DNA from 4 places in the Alteromonas sp. KS69 genome. Region 1 is predicted to be linked to each of the others. Evidence: predicted binding sites of a transcription regulator. Region 1 holds the regulator's gene; each other region holds the start of a gene.
What was found. Region 1 encodes sigma-54, which starts transcription at its own class of promoters, with help from an activator protein. Its sites were predicted from a motif close to GTTGGCACGNNNNTNGNNT; they were not measured.
Positions count from the first base shown of each region.

Region 1 (3,213 bases):
GGTATTTGCCGCAAGAAGCCTCTATTTTTAGAAAATTGACGGTGTTTGAGAACATCATGGCTATCTTGCAAACCCGTAAAGGGTTAAGTTCATCAGAACAAGAACAAGAAGCCGATGCGCTACTTGATGAATTTAATATCAACCATATACGTAATAGTACGGGTATGAGTTTATCCGGTGGTGAACGCCGCCGAGTAGAAATCGCACGAGCATTAGCAGCCGATCCGCAATTTATTTTGCTTGATGAGCCATTTGCTGGTGTTGATCCTATATCGGTTAATGATATAAAGAAGATCATTCAACATCTTCGTGACAGAGGAATTGGAATCCTCATCACCGATCACAACGTAAGAGAAACACTGGATGTGTGTGAGAAAGCGTATATTGTGAGCCAAGGCGAACTCATCGCGCAAGGGACGGCAGAACAAGTTTTAAGTAATCAGAAAGTAAGGGATGTATACCTAGGAGAACAATTCAGGCTATAGTTACTGTAACCGAATTGTCATTTTCAGTTTTAAGCACGGGTATATTCACAACAAGAGTTTAAAAATAAGACGTAGATGAAACCATCTTTACAGCTAAAGTTCAGTCAACAACTTACCATGACACCGCAGTTGCAGCAGGCAATCAAGCTGCTGCAGTTGTCTACGCTCGACCTGCAACAAGAGATTCAGGAAGCACTTGACTCAAACCCTCTTTTAGAAGTTGAAGAAGGCGGTGATGACCACCCTGTTGAGAAAAACAACATGGACGGCGACGACCCTTCTGTAGAAGCTGCTCCTACTGCTTCTAGCGATTCATTAGAAGCTGGTGACGCGCTTGAAAAGAACGATCTTCCCGACGAGTTGCCAATCGACAGCACATGGGATGAGTATTACTCGGCCTCTTCTGCCCCCGCTCCTGGCCCATCGAATAATGATGACGACCAATTGTTTCAGGGTGAAACCACCGACAATATTCAAGACCATTTGCTTTGGCAGATGCGCTTAACCCCGTTTTCAGATACAGACCGCGCCATTGCTACCGCCATTATCGACTCAATTGATGAATCTGGTTACCTTAACGTACCCATTGAACAGATTTTAGAATCGGTAAACTCTGACGATGTTGAAGAGTTGGTAGAAATGGACGAAGTTGAATGTGTACTAAAACGTATTCAAATGTTCGACCCTATTGGTTCAGGTTCACGTACACCGCAAGAATGTTTGCTCGTGCAGCTTCGCCAGTTCTCAGACGATACGCCATGGCTTACCGAAGCCAGACAGCTTATTAATGAGTACTCAGACCTGCTGAGCAGCAAAGATTACCGTACGTTAATGCGCAAGAGTCGTTTGAAAGAAGATCAACTTCGTGAAGCCATGCGCTTATTGCAAACGTTGAATCCTCGTCCTGGCAGTGCATTAATTACTAAAGAACCCGAATACGTTATTCCTGATGTTTCGGTAAACAAAAAGAATGGCCGTTGGGTAGTAGAACTTAATCCCGACAGCTTGCCAAAATTAAGCGTAAATCAACAATACGCTGCCATGAGCCGACGCTCTAAAAACAGCAGCGATTCGCAATTTATTCGCTCGCATATGCAAGAAGCCAAGTGGTTTATAAAAAGCCTTGAGTCAAGAAACGACACCTTGATGAAAGTAGCAAACTGTATTGTGCAGCAACAAATGGGCTTTTTCGAGCACGGCCCAGAAATGATGAAACCAATGGTGCTAAATGATGTCGCAGAAATGGTAGATATGCATGAATCCACCATTTCACGAGTCACCACGCAAAAGTATATGCATACCCCTCGTGGCATTTTCGAGTTGAAATATTTCTTCTCTAGCCATGTAGCAACGGAATCTGGTGGTGAGTGTTCATCTACCGCTATTCGCGCACTAATTAAAAAGCTTGTGGCAGCGGAAACGCCCAGCAAGCCATTAAGCGATAGCAAGATTGCTCAATTGTTGGCCGAACAAGGCATTAAAGTAGCCCGGCGAACAATAGCAAAATACCGGGAATCGTTATCGATTCCGCCGTCAAACCAACGCAAAAGCCTTATTTAAAGGCCTTGATAATTTAAGGAAGACGAAATATGCAAATCAACCTTACCGGTCATCATGTCGAAATTACTGATTCTTTGCGTAGCTATGTCGATACTAAGTTCAGCAAACTAGAGCGTCACTTTGATCACATATCTAATGTGCATGTCATCCTGAACGTCGAAAAACTCAATCAAAAAGCCGAAGCCACCATGCACCTTAGCGGCGCAGAAGTGTTTGCTTCATCTCATAATACAGACATGTATGCGGCGATAGACAGCATGATCGACAAACTCGACAGGCAAGTTATCAAGCATAAGGAAAAGCTGAAAAAGCACTAAATATTAGTATGGAAATTCAAGCCATAGTAAGTTTGGACCGCACCGAGTGTGCGGTTCAATGTAACAGTAAAAAACGTATTCTAGAGATTATTAGCGACATTGCTGCTAAAAATAATCCCGACATCGATCAGGCTAGTGTATTAAATAGTCTACTAACCCGTGAACGAATGGGGAGTACGGGTATTGGCAATGGTATTGCTCTGCCCCACGGTCGATTACCGGGCTTAGAACACGTTATCGCCATTATTGTAACCAGCAACCCTGCCATCGATTTTGATGCGCTTGACGATCAGCCCGTAGATATATTCTTTGCCCTATTAGTGCCAGAAGAGAAAACAGAAGGTCACTTACAAACACTCGCTACCGTGGCGGGTAAGCTAAGTGATAAAGAAACGGTGAAAGCCATTAGGCGGGCCTCCACCAGTGATGACATCATTACGGCTTTAAGCTAAAAAAGCACTGCACCATATTTTAAAAGGGAGAAATGCAGGTGAAACTGATTATTATCAGTGGTCGATCCGGTTCAGGAAAATCAGTTGCGCTACGTGCCCTTGAAGATTTAGGTTACTATTGCGTAGATAATATTCCGGTTAACCTTCTCCCTACTCTGACCCATACCGTGGTTGATGAATATGACCAAGTTGCGGTAAGTATCGATGTAAGAAACCTACCCAAAAATCCAGCGGACTTGGTAGAGATCTTAGATTACCTACCCTCATCGTGGTCTATGACCATTGTGTACATCGACGCGAGTGACGATGTACTGGTGAAGCGTTTCAGCGAAACCCGCCGATTACATCCGCTAGCTAAGCTCAACAAATCTTTATCTGAATCGATAAAAGCCGAATCAG
Region 1 covers NZ_PYHU01000010.1:166,828-170,040, reverse strand. Annotated here, with positions in the region: gene lptB (LPS export ABC transporter ATP-binding protein) at 1-485, shown strand, start outside; gene C7Y69_RS09220 (RNA polymerase factor sigma-54) at 561-2,045, shown strand; gene hpf (ribosome hibernation promoting factor) at 2,075-2,362, shown strand; gene ptsN (PTS IIA-like nitrogen regulatory protein PtsN) at 2,371-2,814, shown strand; gene rapZ (RNase adapter RapZ) at 2,853-3,213, shown strand, end outside.

Region 2 (3,213 bases), on a different contig from region 1:
ATCGCCAGCACTTGCACCTTCAACTTCATGACGTGCTAGACCAAGGTAACCATATACTAAGCCAACTTTACCGTTACGCTTCTCACCTTCAGCAGTAACAACAGTTACTTGTTGGTTTGGCTTAACAGTACCGCGCTTAATACGACCAACACCTATTACACCAACATATGAGTTGTAATCAAGTTGAGAAATTTGCATTTGGAATGCACCAGAAGCATCTGCGTCTGGAGGCGATACTTGGTCAACAATCGTTTGGAACAAAGCATTCATGTCTTCTTCAGGTTTGTCGGCGTCTAGTGAAGCCCAACCATTCAGTGCAGAAGCATAAACAACTTGGAAGTCTAGTTGATCGTCAGTTGCGCCAAGGTTGTCGAACAAATCGAATACTTGATCCATAACCCAATCAGGACGTGCGCCTGGCTTATCAATTTTGTTGATAACAACAATTGGCTTTAAGCCTTGAGCAAATGCTTTTTGTGTTACGAAACGCGTTTGAGGCATTGGACCTTCTTGCGCGTCTACTAGAAGCAACACTGAATCGGCCATTGACATTACACGCTCTACTTCACCACCGAAATCGGCGTGTCCTGGAGTATCTACGATGTTGATACGGTAGTCGTTCCAGTTAATAGCAGTGTTTTTCGCTAAGATTGTGATGCCGCGTTCTTTCTCGATGTCATTCGAGTCCATCACGCGCTCTTCTTGCTCACCGCGAGTTTCAAGAGTGCCTGACTGTTGTAACAGTTTATCAACCAAAGTTGTTTTACCGTGGTCAACGTGAGCAATAATAGCAATGTTACGTAATTTATTAATATCAGTGGTATTCATCTAGGGAGCCTGTGTAAATCATTACATGATGTTAAGCATGCATTAGATTTGTTGCAAAAAATGCAGATAGTAAATTTTGCGCGGATTGTACAGAAAAACCACGGCGTTTGCGCACCTTTTTTTTAAAAGGTAGGCATGTTTTTCACTATTATAGTCTTTGATTAACGAATTTATTACTTTTGCGCCCTGTTTTCGGTGGTAAGTGAAGACAAGTTACTCTAGGCTAGCTAACGGCTACTTAAGTTTAATTTGCACCAAAATATAGCGATTGAGCACCATTATCGTGCAACACCATTAATCATTCAGTTATCCTCTTGCTGCTAAGCCAGCAAAATTGGAACCACGATAGATGGCATGAAAATCGCTTTTAGTTTTTCCACTGTTGGGATGAAGCTGATCATTCCGCATTTTTACATTAAACCTGGAGGACACGATGTCAGTAGAAAAGGCATTAGAGCTGATTAAAGAAAGTGAAGCGAAATTTGTTGATTTGCGTTTTACTGATACTAAGGGCAAGGAACAACACGTATCGATTCCTGCTGCTACGGTAGACGAAGAGACATTTGAAGAAGGTAAAATGTTCGATGGTTCTTCAATTGCAGGCTGGAAAGGCATTAATGAATCAGACATGGTACTTATGCCTGATCCTACGAGTGCGGTAGTTGACCCATTCGCAGAAGAGACTCAAGTTAATATTCGTTGTGACATCCTAGAGCCTTCTACAATGGAAGGTTACGAGCGTGATCCACGTTCAGTTGCGCGCCGTGCAGAAGAATACCTAAAATCTACCGGCATCGGCGACACAGTATTCTTCGGTCCAGAGCCAGAATTCTTCCTTTTTGACGATGTTAAATTCCACACAGACATGGCTGGCTCTTTCTACAAGATTGATGCTGCTGAAGCAAAATGGAACTCAGGCGCTGATTTTGAAGGCGGAAACATGGGTCACCGTCCTGGTGTTAAAGGCGGTTACTTCCCAGTTCCTCCAGTAGATTCAGCGCACGACATTCGTGCAGCAATGTGCTTAGTAATGGAAGAAATGGGCTTAGTTATTGAAGCGCATCACCATGAAGTGGCTACTGCTGGTCAAAACGAAATCGCTTGCGAATTCAACACACTAGTAACCAAAGCAGATGAAATCCAAGTTTATAAGTATGTAGTACATAATGTAGCTCACGCTTATGGCCAAACTGCGACGTTCATGCCTAAGCCTCTTGTTGGTGATAACGGTTCTGGTATGCACTGTCACCAATCAATCGCTAAAGATGGCGTAAACATCTTTGCGGGTGATAAGTATGCTGGTCTGTCTGAAGAAGCGCTTTTCTACATTGGCGGTATTATTAAACACGCTCGTGCAATCAACGCTTTTGCAAACGCATCAACGAACTCTTACAAGCGTTTGGTTCCAGGATTTGAAGCACCGGTAATGCTTGCATACTCTGCACGTAACCGTTCTGCATCTATCCGTATTCCATACGTAACTAGCGATAAAGCGCGTCGTATCGAAGTACGTTTCCCTGACCCAACAGCTAACCCATACCTTGCTTTCTCAGCAATGCTTATGGCTGGCCTTGACGGTATTAAGAACAAGATCCATCCTGGCGATTCTATGGATAAAGACTTGTACGACTTACCACCAGAAGAAGCGGCAGAAATTCCAACCGTTGCTAGCTCGCTAGAAATGGCACTAGAAGCATTGGATAACGACCGTGAGTTCCTTAAAGCGGGTGGCGTTATGACTGACGACATGATTGATGCATACATCGATCTTAAGTCTGAAGAAGTAACTACGCTTGCCATGACAACTCACCCAGTTGAGTTCGACATGTACTACAGCGTTTAATTAACGCTTAAGTGCTTATTTATACAAAAGCCCGCTTATGCGGGCTTTTTTTTATGCCAAAGCTTTTCTACTATATAAGTAAGAAACTATGAGTGGGTCTTCCTATTGACTATTTATCCCTACATTGCGTTGCTTACGGTGATGGTGTTACTCCCCAGTGAAAGCCATGGGCAAAGCACATCAAACGACCCTGATGAGTCTACTACCTCAAGCTCTCCTGTTTATAAAGTGAAGCAAGCCGATGGCACTATCCTTTATACCGATAACCCTTCACCAAAAAGCGACCCTGTTGAGTTTGAAGCGAAAACACAGAATGTAGTGTCTAGCCCCTCAACACCGAAACCCGTTTTCGCTCAAACAACTAAATCCAAGGAGGTTGCCTATAAGGTGGTTATAGCCTCTCCTGCCCCTGAGGCTACTCTTCGAAACAACGCCGGAAACTTCACCATACGAGCGAACCAGCCGACTTCAGTGAAGGCGCCCCGCTATCAGTTAATTTTTGATGGCGCCCTATTGCAGAGCAATACAACAGGCGTATTTAC
Region 2 covers NZ_PYHU01000022.1:54,304-57,516, reverse strand. Annotated here, with positions in the region: gene typA (translational GTPase TypA) at 1-828, opposite strand, end outside; gene glnA (glutamate--ammonia ligase) at 1,262-2,671, shown strand; gene C7Y69_RS13800 (hypothetical protein) at 2,777-3,213, shown strand, end outside.
Region 2: the regulator sigma-54 is predicted to act here: its motif matches at 1,177-1,195, upstream of glnA (glutamate--ammonia ligase).

Region 3 (3,213 bases), on a different contig from region 1:
GGTGTTATTGGCGATACCATAAAGGTGCTCAATGCCAGTAGCCAAAAGCCCGTGATAGCGGAAGTCGCCAGCGCTCAAGAAGTCGTGGTACACTTGTAGTTCAGCGTGCTAAAAAACTACGTTTTCGTTGTATAAAAACCTAAAGAAAAGAAGGTTTGTGCCGATAACTTGTACAGAGGCGAAAAGGTAGTGGAGAAATATTATGGCAATTAACAATGTAAACAATGGGTTACCCAAAACACCCGTTGATAATACAAAAATTTCGCAACAGAATCAGGCACAGCAGTCGCAACAGCAACAAGCGACGTCTAACAATGCATCTGTTGCTCAAGCACCACGACAAGATTCAGTATCCTTGACTCAGTCTGCACAGCAGTTGAATCAAGTTCAGAAGAAAGGTTCTGAAGCGCCTGTAAATCAGGAAAAAGTCGATCGTCTTAAAAAAGCGATATCAAGTGGTGAATACAAAGTTAACCCTGAAGTGTTAGCGAATAAAATCGCTAAGCTTGAGGGTGAGATTTTTGGCCAAAAATAATTAGGTTTCTATGACTAGTCATCTTTATTCAGCGTTATCACAACAGGTCACTAACTTAGAGGGCCTGTGCTTGATGCTGGAAAAAGAATTACATTTAATTAGCTCACGAGATGCAGAAACCTTGATGAGTCTTTTAGAAGATAAGTCTAAATTACTAGAGTCTATTCAATCTACGGACCAAAAAGTCGAGGCGTTATATCGCCAAACTACAGACGAAACGATTAGTGCAGATGAACAAGGGTTAATGGATAATGCGAAAAGTCTGTTAGAAGACTGTAAGTATAAAACCCAAATCAATCAGAAAGCCGTAGAGCAAGGACAGCTTCGCCTCACACACTTACGGAATCTGATGTTGGAAGTTCGCGCTAAAGAGTCGTTAACCTACGATAAGAAAGGTAAGCCAAATGCAGGCCGTTTAGGTTCAGGTATTAGCGCCTAAGTAATGCACTCGTTACCGAAAGCCCCAATAAAAGCACAAAAAAGCGCGTTTAATACGCGCTTTTTTGTGGGTGCTATTTAGCCATACATCGAAATACTTAATAGTATTTGATGTCTTTTATTCTTTGTGGCTTCGCTGTCGTCAAATAAATGTCGTACACGCGATGCATATCTAGCTCAAGTTCGGTGGCATAGGTGTCTTCACCCACGGGGTAACTTTTTATTACCCTAGCCCCTCTAATAACGCCCTCTACAGAAGCCCGCAAGGTTTCATTATCCACCACAAGGCTAGACAGTGATTGATTACCTTCAATACGCTGTCCGTACACCTGCTCTGCAAGTTCTCTGTAAGCCTCTAGTTTTGATGCTTTAATTGCCATCAAGGTTTTCACGGTTTCGCTTTCACCCCGTTGCGACATAATTGGGGCATATCCAACGGCACTTAGCACAGGGTAACTGTCTGGCTCAACCGTCTCCCACTCCACATGTTTGTCTACAAATAGACTACATCCTGATAAACCTGTTAGTGCAGCAAATAAAGCCATCGTCATCCATGCTCGGCTACGAATCAATTTTTCAAAAAACACCATTAGAGAAACCTCATTCTCAATTTTTCTATTAGTGGATAAGCAATGTTTACGCCTAAATTTTAAATTTGAAACATTGGCATCTATTTCGCTTATTATAAGTTGGAGCAAAAATTGACATAAAGTCGAAAAAAACCGATTAAAGAATCTGATACAAAAGAATACTGACTTAAATTAACTGATGTAGTGCCCTCTTATCGCACTGCAACAAAAGGACAAGACTGTGCTTGGCATACAAACATTCGCTAAACTAACGTTAACTAGCGTGTCTTCTGTGAAAAGAAGATATCAAGCTAGATACGCCAAGGTCGCCTTTTTTATGGCGCTGTTTTGCCTTGCTTTAGTGTCAACAGGGCAAAGCCATGCCGCTTGGTATGAAGCCAAAGGCCAAGCAGTTATCGTGAACGGTAATAAAGAAAAAGCACGTAGAGACGCCACAGAAGAAGCCCTCAAACAAGCATTGTTATTCGCAGGTGCCTCGATAAGCAGTGTTCAGCAGCTCACAAATGGGTTACTTGAAAGTGAAGACATTACCATTAGTAGTTCAGGTGAAGTGGATCATCTCGAACTCACTGATGAAGTATGGCATAGCGACTATGTTACCGTAAGCGTCAGGGCGGATATCTTTCCTGCGGCTAAACAATGTACCGCAGTTGAGTATGATAAAAATATTGCCACCAGTTACTTCATGGTAGAAAACCGCAATCATTTAGTTGAAGGAAAAATCCCTAACTTTTCCGAGGCAGTCACAAGAAAGCTGGCTACCGAAATGTCGGCGCAGGCGCAGAATTTGAATTTAGCGTACATTGCTCCACACACCACACGATGGGGAGTTAATGGGCTTGAAGAAAATGTGCGCGCATTATCACAACAATCAAATGCACAGTTTGTTTTAATCGGCAGCATTAATGACGTTAGTGTTGAAAGACAACGCCCTTCTTCGATTGCATTCTGGAAAGAAGAAAAAGCCACCCGTTACTTTTCGCTAAGCATTAAGGTTTTCGACGGTATAAATAGCGGCTTGCTGCTGCAGCAAGATTACATAACTGAAGCAAATTGGCCTTTTGACCGGTTTACCGATGTAGACGAATTTTCGTCAACCTTTTGGCGGACAGATTACGGCAATGCAATTAGAAAGCAGATGCAGCAGTTAACCGCTGATATTAACGAGACTATTGCCTGTCAGCCTATGACTGGCAGAGTGCTTAATGTTGCCGGTTCGCATATTTCAGTATCATTGGGCCGCGATAATGGCATACAAAATGGTGATGAGCTTTTTGTCTATCAAACCAGCGAAATTATCGACAGACACGGTAAAGCCTATTTGCAGTACCATATTTACCCCGGTGCATTTGTTGTTGAAAATGCTTATGGCAATACTGCAAGATTGATTCATAAAGACAGTGGTATTATTGCGAATATTCAAGAGAGTGATTTCGTTATCAAACGATAGTTCGGTTACAGCGTCTACTAATTACATAGAAGAACTAAACAACCGCTCACCCTTTATAGCAGGGTACAAAACTTAGATAAAGGTTTTTAAACCAAAGGGTTCCGTTCGCGGATTAAGTTCGTATAATAGCCTTGTAGGTCCCCATAGTTTAATGGATAAAACAAGGCCCTCCTAAGGCTTAGATGTTGGTTCGATTCCAG
Region 3 covers NZ_PYHU01000005.1:412,346-415,558, forward strand. Annotated here, with positions in the region: gene flgA (flagellar basal body P-ring formation chaperone FlgA) at 1-99, shown strand, start outside; gene flgM (flagellar biosynthesis anti-sigma factor FlgM) at 203-535, shown strand; gene flgN (flagellar export chaperone FlgN) at 546-974, shown strand; gene C7Y69_RS05190 (LPP20 family lipoprotein) at 1,072-1,524, opposite strand; gene C7Y69_RS05195 (flagellar assembly protein FlgT) at 1,880-3,013, shown strand; tRNA gene C7Y69_RS05200 (tRNA-Arg) at 3,151-3,213, shown strand, end outside.
Region 3: the regulator sigma-54 is predicted to act here: its motif matches at 1,636-1,654, upstream of C7Y69_RS05195 (flagellar assembly protein FlgT).

Region 4 (3,213 bases), on a different contig from region 1:
AAGAAGCCACATCAACAATAAATTCAACTGAAGCGACTAACACGGCCACCTTTACCTTACAGCTTTGGGCACCAGATGAAGTGCCGCCTTCCGATGCCAAACATGTGGAAATTGGTGAAGGCTACTACTATCGCTACACACCCGAAGCTATTGCATTTGATAGCAATACCAATCGTAAATTGAATATCGAATTTTCGCCCGCTTTAAATGACCGTTACGCCTTTCGTTGGGTTACCGCAACCAGCCCTGGTGATGTAACTTTAGAGGATAAAACCGATGCCAGCATTCACATTGGTGTTGATGACGGTGACGATGTTGCCGACGACATCTACATAGAAGTATGGGTACTTGATACCCAAACCGGCGAACGGTTCATGTGTGATCCACAAATTATAAATAGAAAACCAGTTTAAAAATTTAGGGCTTCGTGAGGAAGCCCCATTCTATTTCACAAAAAACAAATCTGATCTCTTCCCTGAGACTTAGCCTGATAAAGCAATGTATCAGCCGCGTTCAACAAACCTTCTTTTGAACTGTAGCGATTCTCCATTTGCGTTGCCACACCCATGCTTACTGTTAACTCTGATTCTTGCGATAACGCAAACTGCCTGGTACTTAATTGCGATATATGTCGCTTAATACGTATCGCTAATAATTGGGCGGTCTGTGCTGAACATCGGGGCAACACCAAGGCAAACTCCTCACCGCCATAGCGTGCGGCTAAGGTATCGCGATTAGGAAGGCTTAACGAAATAGTTTCCCCTATTCTCTTTAAGCATCTATCCCCCGCTATATGGCCATATTGGTCGTTGAAGTCTTTAAAGTGGTCGATATCAATAAATATAATACTTAGAGGTACATCGTCTTGCTCGCAAACATCCCACTGTTTATCAAGGTATTCGGCAAACCTATGGCGGTTAGCTAGCCCTGTTAAATAGTCGGTATTAGCTTTGTGTAATAGCGAACCATACTCTGCCTTGTGAAGCGTAAGGTCGCGGAGTATACAAAGATACAGTGTATTAGCCGATGAGAATGCTTCTGGTAACGTTGATATCGACATTTCAACACACACATGTGTTTGGTTGTCTTTGTCTGCTTGAAGGTTAACTTCCATAGGAGGGGCGGAAATTAAACCTCTTTGGCCTGCATCTAAGCTCTCAATAACATAAGTTTGAGACTTACCCGTATCATCTATAACTAGCTCAAGTAAATTATGTCCTAGCAATTTGTCTTTTTCTATTCCCAGTAATGAGGCGGATGTAGAGTTAAGCATTTCAATAGTGCCGTTAACATCTATAACGACAACTGCTTCATTGAGAAAATTAATCATGCGCGAAAGTGAAGAATCCTGGTAAAAGTTAAAAAGCTTTTCTGTGGGTTTTTTACTAATATTTTTACTAAGCATTGTTGAAAACATTCCTTATCCCCTAGCTTTGGGCTGTATTGATGGAACAAAGATTACGGAAAATTTTCGAATTAAACCTTCTGGTTACCTTACGAATTAACACACTGATTTAATTGCAAATTTCAGAGTCAGGAAGGTTAAATCTCGAACCAATTAAGAAGGGCATGAAGCTTTTAAGCGGGAATATCTGGGCTATGTAACACAGTGCATATATTTCACAGCTTGTGTCTTTTTAACACTTTATTTACCTATGTCGTTCAGGCAAATAAATAAAAGTGCATTTAAATCAATATATTAACGTTTGGCACAAAGTATGAATTATAAATCAGGAATGAAACAGTGTGATTTACTAAACAGGAATAAAGATATGTAGGAGTAGAAGCACGGAAATACCTTCGTGCCTTTTAGATTGTCGTCAATACCGTGAACGGTTTCGGCATTCACTTCTCATATTTAACCCAAAGCATTACACATGCAAAGAAGGAATTTATTATGAAAAAGCTAACGTTAGCAATGGTTATTGGCGCAGTAATGTCTACTTCCGCGTTCGCTGCCCATCATGAATCTAGAATAACCTCAGACTTTGAGGCACTAGATGCAAATGGCGACGGCATGCTTTCCAAGGAAGAGGTTAAGGGAAGTATTACTGAAGAGACTATGTCTAAAATAGACTCAGACAGTGATGATATGATTAACCACTCTGAGTTTACTGCCTACATAAAGTCTAAACCTGAAAGGTTTACTGACGAATTAGTGGTTAAAGAAAAAACAAACCACGATGGTAAAGCCGATAGCGCACACCATCCCATGGACAAGAAAGAGGCTATGGGCACAGATGGCGATGTAATTAGCGAAGCAAATAAAGAACTCCGCTCTGAAACGAAAACCAATGCAAACCATGATTCAATGAGCAAGACATCCGCTATGGCTAAACATGAATCCATGGGCGCAGACGGCGACGTAATTAGTGAACAAAATAGAGAAATGCGTTCTGAAATGAAAACTAGCGACACACAACACTCGATGAAACATGGTGAAGCCATCGACGAAACGGGTGCTGTGATCAGTGAAAAGAACAACACATTACGTACAGAAGTTACGGATGCTGCGAATATGCGATTCGATGAAGCCGATGCTAATAAAGATGGTGAACTATCTAAACGTGAAATTGAAAACGCAGGTATTAAAGGTGATTTCATGACCATGGATAAAGATGGCAACGAACTTATTACTCGTATGGAATACCGTAGATATTTTGAAGAAATTAAGACAATGGGCCAGTAATACTAAGCTTAATAAGCGCCTAGTTTAAGCCCCGCCCCTGCGGGGCTTTTTATTGCCTGTTCACTTTCTTACAAGCATAAAAAAAGGCTATCCGTTAGGATAGGCTTCGTTGTGAAGCAATCGTTGTGAAGCAATCGTTGTGAAGCAATCGTTGTGAAGCAATCGTTGTGAAGCAATTTCTTCGAATGGGATTGCTTCACAACGAACTATGGCAGTGTGGAGGGCCACCCCGTGCTAACTCTGGCAACCATTTCATGGCTTGCACGTTGTCCCATGGGGCTGGGCCACACTAGCTGGGCCACACTGGCTGGGCCGGTCACCGGAACCCCGCACTATCCCCACGCCAGTTACTGGCCGCCGAGTCTCGGCATGCGCTAATACGTTTCACTTCAGAGTTCGGTGGCTCATATACCACTGGGTGCAGAATCATGATGCTTTTTTGGAATGAGCGCGCAAGGAGGACCTGCAGTACGCTCAGTTTTTTACTACGGCGTAACTGCTAATATTATTTTCTATTAGACATA
Region 4 covers NZ_PYHU01000001.1:307-3,519, reverse strand. Annotated here, with positions in the region: gene C7Y69_RS00020 (hypothetical protein) at 81-413, shown strand; gene C7Y69_RS00015 (sensor domain-containing diguanylate cyclase) at 449-1,405, opposite strand; gene C7Y69_RS00010 (EF-hand domain-containing protein) at 1,898-2,689, shown strand.
Region 4: the regulator sigma-54 is predicted to act here: its motif matches at 1,706-1,724, upstream of C7Y69_RS00010 (EF-hand domain-containing protein).